Regions from separate parts of the Tardiphaga sp. 42S5 genome, predicted to be linked through region 1. Evidence: predicted binding sites of a transcription regulator. Region 1 holds the regulator's gene; the other holds the start of a gene.
The links. Region 1 encodes LexA, which represses DNA repair genes until DNA is damaged. Its sites were predicted from a motif close to TGTTCNNNNTGTGTTCNG; they were not measured.

Region 1 (4,912 bases):
CTCTGGTCACCGATGGTGACCTCGTGCTGTTCGACCGCAACAACCACAAGGCGGCCTTGCACGGCGCATTGATGATCTCAGGCGGTGTGCCGATCTATGTGCCAACGACGCGCAATCCCTGGGGCCTGATCGGCCCGATGAACTGGGATGCGCTCGACGAGGACGCGCTGCGCGAGCGCATCCGTATCAATCCGCTGGTCACGGATCCCGAGGCCTGGAAGCGTCCACGCCCGTTCCGCGTCGCCGTGGTCGAACAGTGCACCTATGACGGCACCATCTACAGCGCCGAGATGATCATCGCGCGTATCGGCCATCTCTGCGATTACATCCTGTTCGACGAAGCCTGGGCGGGCTTCATGAAATTCCACCCGCTCTATGCCGGCCGGTTCGCCATGGGACTCAAGGACCTCGGCCCGGATTCGCCGGGTATCATCGCGACGCAGTCGACCCACAAGCAGCTCGCGAGCTTCTCGCAGGCGTCGCAGATCCACATGAAGGATCGTCATATCCGCGGCCAGAAACGCCGCGTCGAGCATCGGCGCTTCAACGAAAGCTTCATGCAGCACGCCTCGACCTCGCCGTTCTATCCGCTGTTCGCATCATTGGATGTCGGCGCGCAGATGATGAAGGGCCGCTCCGGCGAAGTGTTGTGGGACGATACGATCCGCCTCGGCATCGAACTGCGCAAGAAGATGCGCGCCGTCCGCCGCGAATTCGAGGAGAAGGAAACCCGCGCCGAGCGTCGCTGGTTCTTCGAACCCTTCGTGCCCGAGCGCGTCGCGATTCCCGACGCAGCCAGCGAAGGCGCCGTTCACAATGTGCCCTGGGAAAGCATCGGCACTGACCAGCTGGCCACCAATCCGGCTTATTGGCAGCTCGCACCTGACGCCGCCTGGCATGGCTTCCCCGGCATGGAAGCCGGTTTCACCATGACCGATCCCAACAAGCTGACGGTGCTGACACCCGGCTTCGATCGCACCACCGGCGGCTATGCGGAACACGGCATCCCTGCTCCGGTGGTGGCGCAGTTCCTGCGCGAAAACCGCATCGTGCCGGAGAAGAACGATCTCAACTCGCTGCTCTTCCTGCTGACACCCGGCGTGGAAGCCAGCAAGGCCGGCACGCTGATATCGGGCCTCGTCGCCTTCAAGAAGCTTCATGACGACAACGCCCTGCTCGAAGACGTCATCCCGGAATTCGCACGGCGCAGGCCCGCGCGTTACGCGGGCATACGCCTGCGGGATCTATGCGGCGACATGCACCGGTTCTTCCGCGAGGCCAATGTGAGCGAACTTCAGACCAGGCAATTCTCCGCTGACCATCTGCCGGAGATTGCCATGTCACCCCATGATGCCGCGCGCTGTCTGGTGCGCAACGACGTCGATTACCTCCCGATCGATGAGATCTTCGGGCGCGTCGCGACGACGCCGTTCGTGGTCTACCCGCCCGGCATCGCCACGATCGTCCCCGGAGAACGGCTCACCGAACGGTCAAAGCCGATGATCGATTATCTCAGGATGTTCGAGACCTGCTTCAACACCTTCCCGGGCTTCGACGTCGAAATCCAGGGCATCTACCGCAAGGTCGACGCCAATGGCCGGATCCGACTTTACACTTACGTGGTCTCCGAATAGGGAGCACGTAAGGAGCCTGATTTGCCAACGGAACTCGAACAGCCGGTCGTCATCCGACCATCACGCGACACCGACGTCGATGCCATGCTGGCGATCTATCGCCGGCACATCCGGCAAGGCGTCGAGGAAGGCGTCAGCGACGCCGACACGCCGCAGCCCGACGATCTCAGAGACCGGCGCAAGAACCTGCGCAGCAAACGGTTCCCGCATCTCGTCGCCACGCAAGGCGGCGAGGTCGTCGGCTATGCCTATGTGGTGCTGTTCCGCAAGCGACCGGCCTATCGCTACACGGTCAAGCATTCGATCTATATCCACCACGGACATGTCGGCCGGGGCATCGGCCGGCTGTTGATGCGCGAGTTGATCGATGTCTGCGCGGCGGCCGGCTTCCGGCAGATCATCGGCTATATCGATGCCGACAACACGGCCTCGCTCGGCTTGCATGAGAGCTTCGGCTTTGCCCGCGTCGGCTTGCTGCCCGGCGTCGCCTATCGCTCCGGCCGCTGGGCCGACACGATCATGGTTCAGCGCTCGCTGGCGACCGGCTCCACGACTCCGCCGCCGCCCATTGGGCGCGTGACGTCCGCGTAGCCCAAGCGACCGCGGAAGCATTTTCCATGTCCGTCGAGGATCGACGACTGGTGAGGAACAGCCTCCTCAAACCTCGCTCAACGTGCGTTCTGTTGACGGCAAATTAAGCATTGCAGAACACATATGGAACATATAGTGTTCGTTCATGATTTGTTTCGAGATTCTGTGGCTTTGAGTAGTTTGAGAGTGCCCGAACTCGCGCAACCGATCTTCGAACGATCGTCTCTGGATTGAGGCTCACCGTTCGAAGGCCCTTTGAAACGCACGCGGCGGCCGACACCGTCAACTGAGGATGGCTTCAGATGCTCACGCGCAAACAATACGAACTCCTGCGATTCATCGATCAACGGCTGAAGGAAGCCGGCGTCCCACCGTCCTTCGACGAGATGAAGGATGCGCTCGACCTGCGCTCGAAGTCCGGCATCCATCGTCTGATCACGGCGCTGGAAGAACGCGGCTTCATACGCCGTCTGCCCAACCGCGCCCGTGCCATCGAAGTCATCAAGCTGCCAGAGCTCGGCGCGCCGGTCACCGGCGGCACCGGGCGCCGCGGCTTCACGCCCAGCGTCATCGAAGGCACGCTTGGCAAGGTGCGTTCGGCCGCCAGCATCGCCAGCAACAGCGGTGATGATGACAATGGCCGCACGGTTGCTATCCCGGTCATGGGCCGGATCGCGGCCGGTACGCCGATCGAGGCGCTGCAGACCCGTAGCCACACCATCAGCATGCCCGCCGACATGCTCGGTTCCGGCGAACATTACGCGCTCGAAGTGCGCGGCGATTCCATGCAGGACGCCGGCATTCTCGACGGCGACACCGTGCTGATCCAGCGCAACGAGAGCGCCGACACCGGCGACATCGTGGTGGCCCTGATCGACGACGAGGAAGCCACGTTGAAGCGCTTCCGCCGCCGCGGCGCGTCGATCGCGCTGGAGCCTGCGAATGACGCCTACGAGGTCCGTATCCTGCCACCCAACCGGGTGCGCATTCAGGGCAAGCTGATCGGCCTGTATCGCCGCTACTGAGATTTGCGCCTCGGCGGATTACTGATCTTCGGGTTGAAGATCGGTTTCCGCCGGCGTCGCATCCACCGGCCGGTTTTGCGGTGGACGACTGTTCTGGATCAGATCTTGCTGGGGCTCATCGGGAATTGCGCGCGACCACGGACGGTCCAGGCCCCGTGGCCGCACGGCATCGATGGTAAAGCCGTTTGCGGTTCGCTGCAGGCTCACCGCACCATTTCGTTGCAAGCGATCCTGATCGATCACCAGCGCCCTGCAATCCCTCGGCGATTGTCTCGTCGTGACGATCAGCGCCGCTTTCTCGCAATCATCTGTGAAGGCGTCCGGCTGTAAAACCAGCGCCACCAAAGCGCCATCGGCCAGCGGCGTGATGCATCCGTCGCGGTCGCAGGACACACCGTGGCTGACGGAGGCATCGGTCGGCAGACGCGCATCGGCATCGCCGGCGAGCCACTCTTTCAGCAGAAATGTATCCTTGGCGCTGCGCATCACGTGGAGATGCCCGTCCCTGCTCCGCACCGCGACACTGTGACCATCACCCGAGATCAGGACATCCGGCTGCTTCACCAGCAACGCCCAGACAATCGAGAGCACCAGCACGCCAGCCCCCGCGAAGCGCAACGGCGTGCGCAGCAATCCGAGCACGATGATGCCGATACTGGCTGATATCAGCGGTCCGATGCCAAAGGCCGGCATCCGGCCGATGGCGCCGGGCAAGGCTGCCACCCATTGCGTGACCACAATCATCCACTGGATGCCGACATCCATCAGCCGCCAGAACACACCGTCAAAGCCGAACGGCATGGCCACCAAACCGAGAATGCCCGCCGGCATCACCAGCGCCGAGACCACCGGCATCGCCAGGAGATTGGCGACAACGCCATAAGGCGTGACGCGATGGAAATGAAACGCGGCATAGGGCGTGGTGGCGAGGCCCGCGACCAGCGAAGCCAGTACGAGCATCGCGATCTCGCGTCCGCCCCATAGCGCCACGCGCGCGGTCGCGGAATGATCGGGCGAGGCAAACAGCGCGGGCATGCCTATCTGCACCAATGCGACCAGCCCCAGCGTCGCCGCGAATGACATCTGAAAACTCGGATGCACCAACGCTTCCGGCGCCACGATCAGCACAACCATTGCTGCCACCGCCAGGGTGCGGAACGTCACCGCCCGGCGATCGACCATGACTGCAATCAGCACGACGGCCGTCATGAAAAACGATCTCTGCGTCGCGACTTCAGCACCTGACAACAGCAGGTAGAACAGTGCTGCGAATAACGCCGCAGCCGCTGCGACTTTCTTGATCGGGAATGTCACCGTCAGGACAGGGATCAGTGCCAGCAGTGCGCGTATCGCAAAGAACACCACGCCGGCGACAACGGCCATGTGATAGCCGGAGATCGACAACACATGACCGAGGCCGGAGATGAACATCGCATCATTGACGTCAGCCGAAATCGCATCGCGGCGACCTGTGAGCAGTGCCGTGGCAATGGCGCGACTATCGCCCGAGAGCACGGTGCGGATCCGCGCGTCGATGGCGTCGCGTAGCCCCTGCATGGTCGCCGAATAGCGTAACGCCACACTCGGCTGTATCGGCGGGTCGACCGCCTTGATGCCGCCCATCACAAAACCGGACGCGCCGATCCCTTGAAAGTACAGATC
Region 2 (4,912 bases), 2.8 Mb from region 1:
GCGCGACTTCAGGCAACAGCGATGCCGACGGGGCGGCTGCAGCTTCCTCGGCCGGGGCTGCTTCGGTCGCAACCTCGGCAGGTGCGACATCCGTAGCCGCGATCTCAGCCGTCTCGGCCGCCTCAGCGGCAGCCTCGACCGCAATGACATTGTCCTCACCGGGCTTGTCAGACTCGGCAAGTCCTACCAGGGCGTCGGGCTGATCGCCGGTGTTGTCGTCAGCCTTGACCTCAATCGGCGTCGTCGCAGCGACCGGCTTCGGCGGTGCCGGCGGCAGCGGCGTCTTCTTCTCCATGCGATAGCCCAGGGCACGCAGGATCGAGGCGAAATCCTCGCCGGCCGAGCCGGTGAGCGAGGTCATCGCCTGCGTCACCACGAAGTGGCGGCCATCGAACGCACCGGCGGGCTTCTCGCCGGGCGACGCTTCACGCCACGCCAATGCAGGACGGATCAGGTCGGCCAGACGTTCGAGAATATCGACGCGCACGGCGCGCTCCCCGCACTGGCGATAGCCCAGCACGCGATAGGCATCGCGATCGAGCAGCTTGTCGACCGGGAAGGATGTACGGCCCGACCCTGCGAGATGCTGTGCGCTCGACAGCGCCGACATGTCGACATTGTCCTGCTTCAACGCCCAGAGCAGCGCCGCGAGCGAACGCCCCGCAGGCTTCAGCAGGCCAGGGATATAGATGTGATAGGCGCCGAAGCGCACGCCGTATTTGCGCAAGGTCGCGCGCGACGGCTGATCGAGGTCCTTCATCTCGGTCGCGATCTTCTGCCGCTCCAGCACGCCCAGCGCTTCAGTGAGCTGGAAGGCGATGCCGCGCGCGATGCCGGTGATGTCTTCGGCCTTGGTGAGATCGAACAGCGGCCCGAGCAGTTTCTCGATATGCGTCTTCAGCCAGAGATCGAGGCGAGCCTGAACCGCATCGCGCGGCGCGCCGGAGAGGCGCTCATCAGCGATGATGCGGAGACGGGGATGCAGCACATCGTCGGCTGCGACCAGACGGGCCACCGCATCGCCGGTCCAGCGCATGGTGCCGTCGGAGGCGAGCACGAACTGATCGTCCGGTGCATTGCCGAGTTTCTCGGCGCGCGCGTCGATCTCGCCGGCCAGCGCCTTCAGCGCCGTGGCCTGCAAGGCCTTCGCATCCGAGCCAGCCTCGGCCGCATCGGGCAAAAATGTAAATCCGTCGAGACGGCCAATTACATGGCCCTCTACGATCACTTCGCCCGTCTTACCAATTTCAGTATTCAGCATCGTGTTTTCCCGCAAGCGGCGCATCAATACACTGGTACGACGATCAACGAAACGCTCAGTGAGCCTCTCATGAAGGGCATCTGACAGTTTATTTTCCAATTCGCGCGAAATTCCCTGCCAATGATCAGGATCTGAGAGCCAATCGGGACGATTTGCCACGAATGTCCAGGTCCGGATTTGCGCGATTCGGCCCGATAATGTGTCGATATCGCCATCGGTTCGGTCCGCTTGCGCGATTTGAGCGCCAAACCAGGCATCGGGGATGCGCCCACGCTGCATCAGGAAGTTGAAGATAGTGACTACCAGCTCTGCGTGTGCAGCGGGCGCGATGCGGCGGTAATCTGGAATCTGGCACGCATCCCACAGTTTCTCGACGGCGGCCTTGCCCTGCGCCATTTCGCGCACGTCGACGTCACGGACGGCATGATCGAGCACGCGCAGGTCCTCGGCGATCGGCGCACGGGTCAGCGCCTCGTGGCGCGGCACCTCCGCTAGCGACACCTGCAGCGACGCGATCGATGAGAAATCCAGCTTCGAATTGCGCCATTGCAGCACCTTCACCGGCTCGAAGATGTGGTTCTGCAACTGATTGACGAGCTCCGGCTCAAACGGCTCGCAGCGGCCTGTGGTGCCGAAGGTACCGTTGCGTGTCGCGCGGCCGGCGCGGCCGGCGATCTGCGCGAATTCCGACGGCGTCAGGCGGCGGAATTGGTAGCCGTCATATTTGCGATCGCTGGCAAAGGCGACGTGGTCGACGTCGAGATTGAGGCCCATTCCGACCGCGTCGGTTGCTACTAGGTAGTCAACGTCGCCGTTCTGGAACATCGCGACCTGCGCATTGCGGGTGCGCGGCGACAGCGAGCCCAATACGACTGCCGCGCCGCCGTGCTGGCGCTTGATGAGTTCGGCGATGGCGTAAACTTCGTCGGCCGAAAACGCGACAATCGCTGTCCTGCGCGGCTGCCGCGTGATCTTGCGATCGCCGGCAAATTCCAGATGCGACAGACGCGGCCGTGTCACAATGCTCGCGCCGGGCAGCAGCCGCTCGATGATCGGGCGCATGGTGGCGGCGCCGAGCAGCAGCGTCTCGTCGCGGCCGCGGCGATGCAGGATGCGATCGGTGAAGACGTGACCGCGCTCCAGATCAGCGGCGATCTGGATTTCATCAACGGCCAGAAACGACACGTCGAGATCCCGCGGCATCGCCTCGACGGTGGACACCCAGTAGCGCGGCTTGGCGGGCTTGATCTTCTCTTCCCCGGTGATCAGCGCCACGGCTTCGGGGCCGACGCGGTCCAAAATTTTATTATAGACCTCGCGCGCCAGCAGCCGCAGCGGCAGGCCGATAATGCCCGACGAATGCGCGAGCATGCGCTCGATGGCGAGATGGGTCTTGCCGGTATTGGTGGGGCCGAGCACTGCGGTGACGCCGGCGCCGGGGGCCCTGCCGTTGGACAGCGTGGGCGGAGAAGACAAAAAGGCCATGTTTTTCAGATATTTCCGCGTCGCCGACTGTCAAGACCGAGACAGGTTACGACGCTTCAGAGCCGCGCTTTTTGATGGTTTGGAACGAGTCCGGAACGAAAGCGGCCCGAATCGGTGACTCGGCACCTCCCTGGCCGCGTCACCCCAACATCTCGCGCTGACATTCTCCGAGACTGACTAGATCAAGTTTGTGACAGCGCAACAAGGGCCGACAAATCCCCGAAGTTATGAACAGCGCACGGACTCCGAACCGGCTTTGAGTCAAGCCGGGATCCTGCGCAAATCCTGCGGCGCGTTTGCGACGATGCTGCGATGGCGCACTTTGTCTTGCGGCCAAGCTGCGGCAGCGTCCCGTCTCGGTCCCTCATGGTGAGGAGCGCGGCTTCGCGCGTCTTGAACCATGAGCTGGCGGGGCCAAGACCCGTCACCATCCTTCGAGACGCCGCGCAAGGGCGCGGCTCCTCAGGATGAGGCCGGTGTGTGGAGCCGCCTCCTTTAGAACTTGCCTCGTTCTCTCAGTTCGTCTTCGCCACGGCCTTGGCCGGCGCGGGGGTGGTGACGAATTCGGTGGCTTCCAGCATGGCAACGCCGAGCGGGGTTGGCACCACCATGCGATAGGGCACCAGTACGCGGGTTCCGGCGATCGGCACCAGGGTCACTTCGATATTGCGCTGGGCGGCAAGATATTTGATGGCGGCGCGGTCGGGCACATAGCCGGCGATCGGCGTGAAATAGACGGCGCAGACGATGGCAGGCCCGCGATAGCCCTTCTCGGCCTTCACGCTTTCCATGCGCTTGTAGTCCAGCTTGAGATCGTAGCGCATGCGGCCGTCGAAGATCGACGCGCCGGTGCGGCACGAATCCGGCGTCAGCAATTCGCCGGTGCCGCCGACGCGCATCAGCGAGCCGGTCATCGGATCGATCACGTTGCGGCGATGCGCATCGGTGATCGGAATCTTCTCGGGATCGAGCGGCGGCTCCGGCTCGATGGAGAACTCCTTCACATAGCCCGGCGTGATCAGCATCTTGATCGTCTCGGACTTCTTCGCGGAGGTGGTGACGGCCTGATAATTCGACGGCACCAGCGCGCCCGCGACCACGCGGCCGGTGGACTGGCCGGAGCCCGAGCCGCCGGCAAATGCCTTCAGCAGACCTGCGGTGCCGCCACTGGCGGTCGCGGAATACTGGTCTTCGTTGATGTCGATGGCCCACTGGCCCTTGCCCACCGCAATGCCGGCGAGGCTGGCTTCATATTTGGCTTCAAGCTTGCCGCCCGCCAACACCGCTTGCGCGGGGGCCTGAACCGGCACGGCGGCCGGGCTCTGGCCTTGAGCTTGGCCTTGCGTCTGGCTTTGGATCTGGCCTTGCGCCTGCGCCGAGGCCTCCACCGGCAAAACCGGCAGCATCAGGCCCGCGGCGACGGCGAAACGCGCGCCAAAGCCCGCAAATCGCACTCTTGCAGGCGTGGCGGTCCGCGGGGTGGTCACCGGTCGGGTCACAAAGCGGGGCGTGCGAAGGCTCACTTGCTGATATCACCTGGTCGGCGATCCCCGGCCAAAGGCGCAGGGCCGCATCGCTCAATTGGGCTGGAGCGACCTGTTTCCGGCCCGAATACGTCGTTTATATGATGGGAACCGCGCCAGATTCCATGTGGTTTCCGCTCGTAGGACGGGCTATACAGCCCCCGAAAGCGCAGGCTTTTGCCGGTTTTGCCGCGACTTTCGCTGGCCGGATATCTTGACGATCGCGGCCAAGCCCCCTATACGTCCGCCACTCCTGAAATGGACGTGATTTTTGACCCCCTGCCCGGCTTTGGGCTCTTCGCCTTTTAGCTGCGGGGATGACAGAGGATTTTCGCCATGTCTCGGCGCTGTGAACTGACACTGAAGGGCCCCCAGGTGGGCCACAAGGTGAGCCACTCGAACATCAAGACCAAGCGCCGGTTTCTGCCGAACCTGGTCAATGTGACCTTCCTGTCCGACGTGCTCGGCCGCGGCGTGCGTCTGCGCGTGTCGGCGAATGCCGTGAAGTCGGTCGACCACCGCGGTGGCTTCGACGCCTATCTGATCAAGGCCCGCGAGAGCGAGCTCTCCCAGAAGGCCGTGCTGCTCAAGCGCGCCATCGAAAAGAAGAAGGCCGAGACCGCAGCAGTCGCGGCCTGATCGC

Region 2: the regulator LexA is predicted to act here: its motif matches at 2,827-2,844, upstream of SFY93_RS01225 (helicase-related protein).

What each region holds. Positions count from the first base shown of each region.
Region 1 is NZ_CP139027.1:3,784,373-3,789,284, reverse strand. Features, by position in the region: gene SFY93_RS17515 (Orn/Lys/Arg family decarboxylase) at 1-1,634, shown strand, start outside; gene SFY93_RS17510 (GNAT family N-acetyltransferase) at 1,656-2,225, shown strand; gene lexA (transcriptional repressor LexA) at 2,528-3,250, shown strand; gene SFY93_RS17500 (ComEC/Rec2 family competence protein) at 3,269-4,912, opposite strand, start outside.
Region 2 is NZ_CP139027.1:259,034-263,945, forward strand. Features, by position in the region: gene SFY93_RS01225 (helicase-related protein) at 1-2,746, opposite strand, end outside; gene SFY93_RS01230 (DUF3108 domain-containing protein) at 3,262-4,233, opposite strand; gene rpmB (50S ribosomal protein L28) at 4,606-4,908, shown strand.